2 linked regions of the Undibacterium parvum genome follow. The protein of the gene in region 2 interacts with the protein of the main gene of each other region in a pairwise test. Links are inferred from orthologs where the notes say so. Each region holds a gene or a part of one and is shown on either strand. Other genes may lie near its edges.

Region 1 (3,722 bases), 1.1 Mb from region 2 along the record:
TGGAAATGGCGCAGCAGTTGATAGGCGTCACCATGCAAGAACAGGGAGTTTCTCGTATCGTTGCGGTGGATATGGAATCTGCCGCACATTTAGTCGGTGAGGTACAGGCAGCATGACAGATTTTCAATTAGGTTTAGTGGCGATGGGCGGCACCTTTGTAGTTGGTGTGCTTATATTTAACAAGTGGCAGGAATATAAAGCGAAAAAAAGTGTGGATCAGGCCTTTTCTGGCTCACATGACGACGTTTTGATGAATGCCGATCTAGCATCGGCTCCATCCGAAGTCCATGTGCGACACGAACCCCATATGGAGCAAGATGTAAACGCAGAACAAGAACCTGGTGAGCCGGTTTCCCGCGCAACAGCACAGCCAACTACGCGCCAAGAAAAAGACTTGGCAGTTGATGAACTGATCGATTGCATCATCCCCTTAGAATTCGATGCGCCTATGCGCGGCGAGAAACTCCTCGCTGAAATCAGCTCTTTGCGCTACGTAGGTAAAAAGCCGGTGCATTTTATTGGTTTGGGTCACGACGGTGAACGCGAAGAAATCGCGCATGGCGGGGTCTTCACTGCCTTGTTTGCAGGTGTGCGCATGGTGAGTCGGGCCGGCCCTTTGAACGAACTCGAATATTCTGAATTTGTCAGTAAATTGCGCGAGATCGCTGATAGATTGAATGCCCATTCAGACATACCCGACATGAATCAAGTCATGGCGACGGCGCGAGATTTGCATCAATTCGTATCCGAACATGATGCACAGTTAAGCGTAAATATCTTATCCAACGGTGCACCTTGGGCAATTAATACTTTACTGGCGGCTTTAGAGAAGCAAGGTTTCGATGTGCGACCTGATGGGCGTTTGGTCATGCCTGATGGTGATGGTGGCGTACTATTTAGTTTATCGACCAATGTCAGCATGAGCGAAAGTCTCACTTCACGTTTGACCTTATTACTCGACGTCCCATGCGTGGCGCCAGATAGAGATGGCTTTGGTGCTATGTCGGCCTGTGCCAGATCACTGTCGGCGAGGTTGGGCGGCACCGTCGTGGATGATGGGAATCAAGCAATCTCGAAAGCCGCACTCGATGAAATCGCTGAGCAAGTCAGTGAATTCTATACTGCAATGGCAGAGTCGCAGATACCGGCCGGTTCTGTACGCGCACAACGTTTGTTCAGTTAGCCGTATGCAAGATGATTTTTTTAAGGCATCCGAAACTGCCGATGAGTTATTCAGTAAGCTTACTATTCGCGCCGAGTATTTGCGCCAGGAAATAAATCGCCATGCGCATGCCTATTACGTCGCAGATGCGCCGCTAGTCCCAGACGCGCATTACGATGCGCTGTTCTTAGAACTGCAGACATTAGAAGCGCAGCATCCTGAGTTAATTACCAAAGATACGCCGACACAACGTGTCGGTGGCATAGCATTGCCAGAATTTAGTCAAGTGCAACATGCGGTGCCTATGCTGTCTTTGAATAATGGCTTTGAGGCGGACGATATTTTGGCCTTCGATAAACGCGCCAAAGAGGGTTTGGCGACGTCAGAAGAGCTGGAATATGCGATAGATTTAAAATTCGATGGCTTAGCCATTAATTTGCGTTACATCGATGGTGTGTTTAGCCAAGCCGCAACACGTGGCGACGGGTATACCGGCGAAGATGTGACCGAGAATATTCGCACCATACGCAGTATTCCACTGCGTCTCAATACCGCACATCCGCCAGCAGTCTTGGATGTGCGTGGTGAAGTGTTGATGTTTAAAGCGGACTTCGATCGCTTAAATCAGCGTCAACGCGACGCTGGCGCCAAAGAATTTGCTAATCCACGCAATGCGGCGGCGGGTAGTTTGCGTCAACTAGATTCTAAGATTACCTCGCAACGCAGTCTGAGTTTTTTTGCCTATGGGATAGGCGCGCTTGGAGCTGCCGACTTACCTGCATCACATCGCGATTTACTCGACTGGTATCGTACTTTGGGCATCCCTGTGTGCGAGGAAAATGCGGTGGTCCGCGGCGCCTCTGGCTTGCTAGCGTTTTATGAACAGGTCCAGCAAAAACGCAGTGCCTTAGCTTACGAGATCGATGGGGTGGTGTACAAAGTTAATGCGTTTTCAGAGCAGGGAAAGTTGGGGTTCGTTTCTAGGGCACCACGCTTTGCGATTGCGCATAAATTCCCGGCGCAAGAAGCCTTAACCACGGTCTTGGATATTGAGGTGCAAGTCGGTAGAACTGGTGCGATCACGCCTGTGGCTAGACTGGCTCCAGTGTTTGTCGGCGGTGTCACGGTGACCAATGCGACCTTGCATAATGAAGAAGAAATACTCAGAAAAGACATACGCATAGGCGACACCGTGAGCGTTCGACGGGCTGGAGATGTCATTCCTGAAGTAGTCGCAAGTATCCTCGATAGTCGCCCCGCACATGCAACGATGTTTGTCATGCCAACAGTCTGTCCTATCTGTGGATCGGCTATCGTCAAGCTTGAAGATGAGGCCATCGCTCGCTGTTCGGGTGGCTGGCTTAAATGTGCCGCCCAAAAGAAGGGGGCTTTGTTTCATTTTGCCTCGCGCAAAGCGATGAACATCGATGGTGTGGGCGAGCAATTGATAGAGCAATTGGTAGACAAACAGTTGGTCACAACTGCTGCTGATCTGTATAAATTGGATACTGCCAGCTTGTTCAAAATGGACAGAATGGCAGAGAAGTCGGCTGCAAATATTCTGGCGGCACTAGAAAATTCGAAATTGACTAGCCTGGGCCGCTTTATTTATGCATTAGGCATACGCCACGTTGGTGAGACGACGGCAAAAGATCTTGCACTTAGTTTTGCCGATATTGATAAGCTCATGGCTGCCAACGAAGAGCAATTATTGAATGTTCCTGAAGTTGGTCCGGTGGTGGCAAAGTCGCTTTTGCTATTTTTCTCAGATCAGCAAAATGTGGACATCGTCAGGCAATTAATTGCCTCTGGCGTGCATTGGCCGACAGTCACTCCAACCAATGATAGTAACTTGCCCTTATTAGGCAAAACCTTGGTCTTAACCGGTAGCTTACCGAATTTAAGTCGCGAGCAAGCGAGCGGATTGATAGAGAAAAACGGCGGAAAAGTGGCAGGCTCGGTGTCAAAAAAAACCAGTTATGTGGTCGCTGGTGATGATGCTGGTAGTAAGCTAGTAAAGGCAAGAGAACTAAATATCAGTGTATTGACAGAAGCCGAGTTGCTGCTGCTCTGCAGTCCAGCATTAGAGGAGTAATATGCCACTGCTTTACTGTATATCTTTTAACCTCGTTAAGCTCGGAAAGTAATTATTATGATCTATCCAATACTGAAAATGGGCGATGCGCGGCTGCTGCGAGTGGCGCAGCCTGTTTTGGAATTCAATACGCCAGAGTTATTGGCATTGATCGCAGATATGTTCGAAACTATGGAACATGCCAGCGGCGCCGGTTTAGCTGCGCCACAAATTGGAGTGGATTTACGCCTGGTTATTTTTGGTTTTAAGAATAATCAACGCTACCCAGATGCGCCTACTGTCCCTGAAACTGTCTTAATTAATCCTGTGCTGACGCCGCTGTCGGAAGAGATCGATGAGGCTTGGGAAGGCTGTCTTTCTGTGCCTGGCATGCGCGGCTTGGTGCCACGTTGGAGTAAATTACGCTACCAGGGATTTAATCAGTACGGCGAGAGTATCTGCCGTGATGTCGATGGGTTTCATTCT
Region 2 (4,198 bases):
TAAGTTTGAACTAGAGACATGTCCGCTGCGCTCACTCAGTATTGGACACAAGTGGATGGCTTTAGTCATTTACTCAGCTATGTTTTGCTGCTGATGTCTCTTTTGAGTTGGACCACGATTCTTGCTAAGGCCTGGTCGTTCAGGCAGATTCGTGCGGCTGCTGTGAATTTACCTGCATTTTGGAAGTCTCCAAGCAATCAAGATGCGCTGGCCTTGCTCAGTGCAAGTGATACGGAAGATGTGTTCGCCGGTTTGGCGCGGCAAGCCTTAGCTGCCGCTGATCCAGTAGGGCGCAGTGGCGCATTAAATGCCAAGGCCGAGATTTCTGATGTCTTGACTCAGGCTCTGCGGCAAGAGCTCAATCGGGTCAGCGTCAAGCTAGAGTCTGGTTTGAGCCCTTTGGCGTCGATAGGTGCGACCGCGCCCTTTGTCGGTTTGCTGGGAACGGTCTGGGGCATCTATCACGCCCTGAGTTCGGTCGCTGGTTCTGGAATTGTACAGATAGATCAATTGGCCAGGCCGGTCGGTGAGGCCTTGATCATGACTGCACTTGGCTTGATCGTGGCGATTCCAGCGGTCTTGGCGTATAACGCCTTTAACCGGATTAATCGAATTACGTTTGCCGAATTGGATGCGTTTGCCTACGATTTACATGCCTATTTGAGTAAGGCAGAGTAGTTTCAAGCACTGGTAAGGGGAGCGTGTATATGGCTTTTGGTAAATTTAATTCAAGCTCTGAGCGCAGCCCTTTACCGAGTATGTCTGAGATTAACGTGACACCCATGGTAGATGTGATGCTGGTGTTGCTAGTGATCTTTATTCTCGCAGCCCCCTTGCTAATGCATTCCATACCAGTAGATTTGCCTAAGGTGCAGGCAAAGGCAACTGGGCAAGCGGCGGATTCGACCACGCTTTCCATCGATGACAAGGGCAATTTGCATTGGAATGCAGAAGTGATAAAAATGTCCGAACTTGATGCGAAATTGTCTGCCTTATCTAAGCGTATGCCGCAAGCTCAATTACTCCTGCGCGCCGATCAAACTACCCAATACGCTCTCATTGCACAAGTGATGGCTGCGGCACAGACGCAAGGAATAAGTAAAATCGGTTTCATCACAGAGAGCAATATTAGTCCCAATTCTGCCAAATCCTTCCTAAAATAGAGTAAGCCTGCCATCCGCTCATTTTTAAATACGGGCACTAAGCAGTTATAATTCAGGGTTAATTGGAATTTCCGCGCAATTTATCTGTCATCGCCACTATTGAGTCCTCATGCAAGAAAAATATACCCCATCTGAAGTCGAGCAATCAGCACAGACGCATTGGAAGAAAATCGATGCTTACACAACGGTAGAGAACGATACGCGTTTTCCCAAAGGTAAGTACTACGCTTGCTCTATGCTGCCTTACCCTTCAGGTAAATTGCACATGGGCCATGTGCGTAATTACACGATTAATGACATGCTGGCGCGCCAGTTACGGATGCAAGGCTATAACGTCTTGATGCCTATGGGCTGGGACGCCTTTGGTTTGCCTGCCGAAAACGCAGCAATTGCGTATAAAAAATCTCCGGCGGCGTGGACTTACGAAAATATAGCAGACATGAAGTCGCAAATGCAGCCCTTAGGCCTGGCATTTGACTGGACCCGTGAAGTGGCAACCTGTGATCCTGATTATTATCGTTGGAATCAATGGCTGTTCCTGAAGATGCTGGAAAAAGGCATTGCGTATAAAAAAACCCAGGTCGTCAATTGGGATCCGGTTGATCACACTGTGTTGGCGAACGAGCAGGTGATCGATGGTCGCGGCTGGCGCTCCGGTGCTTTAGTTGAGAAACGCGAGATTCCTGGCTATTACTTCGGCATTACCCAATATGCCGATGAATTGCTTGATAGCATAGACGATCTGGATGGCTGGCCCGATCAAGTGCGCACCATGCAGCGTAACTGGATAGGTAAGAGCGAAGGGGTACGCTTTGCTTTCCCGCATCAGATTACAGATGCTTCCGGCACGCTGCTGCAAGACGGCAAGATGTATGTGTTCACAACGCGCCCAGACACCATTATGGGCGTGACTTTTTGCGCAGTGGCAGCTGAGCATCCGATTGCGACAGTCGCTGCACAAAATAATCCAGCGTTGGCGGCTTTCATCGAAGTCTGCAAAGCCGGCGGCACTACCGAAGCAGAGATGGCAACCAAGGAAAAGGAAGGCATGCCTACCGGCTTGTTCGTCATTCATCCGCTCACTGGTGAGCAGGTCGAGGTGTGGGTCGGCAATTACGTCTTGATGACATATGGCGATGGCGCAGTAATGGGTGTGCCGGCGCATGATGAGCGCGATTTTGCGTTTGCTAAAAAATATCAGATCGCCATCAAACAAGTGGTCGCAGTTGAAGGCGAAGCTTTCACTACAGATGCCTGGGCTGATTCCTATGGCGACAAACAGCGCGGTGTTACGGTTAATTCTGGTAAATATGATGGTCTCGCATACAAAGCTGCAGTCGATGCGGTGGCCGCCGATCTGGCAGAAAAGCAAATCGGTGAAAAGAAAACTACCTGGCGTCTGCGTGACTGGGGTATTTCCCGCCAGCGTTACTGGGGCACGCCTATCCCTATTATTCATTGTGAATCTTGCGGTGATGTGCCAGTGCCTTACGCTGACTTGCCGGTCGTTTTGCCGACCGAATGTATTCCTGATGGATCTGGTAATCCATTAAAAACCCATGCAGCATTTTTGAATGTGCCATGTCCAAAATGTGGCAAACCAGCGCAACGCGAAACCGACACCATGGATACGTTTGTCGATTCCAGCTGGTATTTTATGCGCTATACCTGCCCGGACGCGGTGACTATGGTCGATGAACGCAACGACTATTGGATGGGTGATGCCGGTATGGATCAGTACATCGGTGGCGTTGAGCATGCGGTCTTGCATTTGTTGTATGCGCGTTTCTGGACTAAGGCTATGCGCGACATGGGTCTGGTGAAAATCTCCGAGCCGTTCAAGAACTTATTCACGCAAGGGATGCTGCTGAACGAATCTTATTATCGTGAAGAAGCTAGCGGCAAGAAGATCTGGTTCTACCCGAATGAAATCGAAGTGCAGTACGACGAGAAAAGTCGTCCGGTTGCCGCCATCCTGAAAAGCGATGGTCAGCCTGTGCAAATGGGCGGCATAGAGAAGATGTCGAAGTCCAAGAACAATGTAGTCGAACCGAAGGATATTATCGAGCAATTCGGCGCTGATACGGCACGTTTGTTTACCATGTTTGCCGGCCCTCCGGATCAAAGTGCAGCTTGGAATAATAGTGGGGTAGAAGGTGCTGCGCGTTACCTGCGTCGCCTGTGGGCAACTGCTTTGAAATTGTCGGCAACGGTTGCCAGCGGTGCTGGCGCTAGTATCGCGCCCGATACCTATGCCGCGGACGTCAAGAGCCTGCGCCGCGAAGTGCATCTGACTTTAAAACAGATCGATGCCGATTACGAGCGTTTGCAATACAATACGGTCGTTTCCGGCGCGATGAAGTTACTCAACGCAATAGAGGCCTTCAAGCCTGAAGGTGAAGGGCATGCGGCAGTGCTGCGTGAGTCCTTCAGTATCCTGTTGCGTGCACTGTATCCGGTGTGTCCGCATATCACGCATGCGCTCTGGGTCGAGCTAGCTCTGGCGGCAGAATTTGGCGAAATCATTGATGCGCCATGGCCGCAAGTCGATGAGGCGGCTTTGGTTCAGAATGAAATAGAGCTGATGATACAAGTCAATGGCAAGTTGCGCGGTAGCGTCAAGGTCGCCAAAGATGCAGACAAGGGGACGATAGAGGCAGCTGCGCTGGCGGTTGAAAGCGTACAGAAATTCCTCGATGGTCCACCGAAAAAGGTGATCATCGTGCCAGGCAAACTAGTCAATATCGTCGCCTGATGAAAAGCCTGACTTCTCCTATGCGCAAATGGCTGAGTGCGCTCAGCATCATCGTCATGATGCTGAGCGTGTCCGCTTGCGGCTTCGCCTTGCGCGGCGCCGTGGTGTTCCCCTTCACTAGTATTTTTGTGGATATGCCGCTCAGCTCACCGCTAGGCGCGGAATTGAAAAGAAATATTCGTTCCAGTGGCCAGACCACGATAGCGGCAGACGCCAAAAGTGCCGATGTGGCGCTGCAAGTGCTGGCCGAAACTCGGGAAAAAGCCATACTTTCCTACAA

The links.
Region 1: the proteins of leuS (region 2) and ligA interact in binary tests that used the Escherichia coli proteins (3 or more experiments, as listed by UniProt). The link is inferred for Undibacterium parvum from one-to-one orthologs.

The regions. Positions count from the first base shown.
Region 1 is NZ_CP034464.1:4,485,393-4,489,114, forward strand. The notes cover bases 755-3,722. They hold ligA (NAD-dependent DNA ligase LigA), read left to right. Parts: upstream 755-1,187; coding sequence 1,188-3,257; downstream 3,258-3,722. Other genes in these bases: EJN92_RS19550 (cell division protein ZipA C-terminal FtsZ-binding domain-containing protein), read left to right, coding at 755-1,183; def (peptide deformylase), read left to right, coding at 3,315-3,722. In the rest of the region: chromosome segregation protein SMC, read left to right, coding at 1-116; more of EJN92_RS19550, read left to right, coding at 113-754. UniProt on the Escherichia coli protein: DNA ligase that catalyzes the formation of phosphodiester linkages between 5'-phosphoryl and 3'-hydroxyl groups in double-stranded DNA using NAD as a coenzyme and as the energy source for the reaction.
Region 2 is NZ_CP034464.1:3,380,086-3,384,283, forward strand. Bases 930-4,118 are described here. They hold leuS (leucine--tRNA ligase), read left to right. Parts: upstream 930-1,272; coding sequence 1,273-3,918; downstream 3,919-4,118. Other genes in these bases: EJN92_RS14780 (ExbD/TolR family protein), read left to right, coding at 930-1,163; EJN92_RS14790 (LPS-assembly lipoprotein LptE), read left to right, coding at 3,918-4,118. In the rest of the region: dapB (4-hydroxy-tetrahydrodipicolinate reductase), read left to right, coding at 1-3; EJN92_RS14775 (MotA/TolQ/ExbB proton channel family protein), read left to right, coding at 19-678; more of EJN92_RS14780, read left to right, coding at 708-929; more of EJN92_RS14790, read left to right, coding at 4,119-4,198.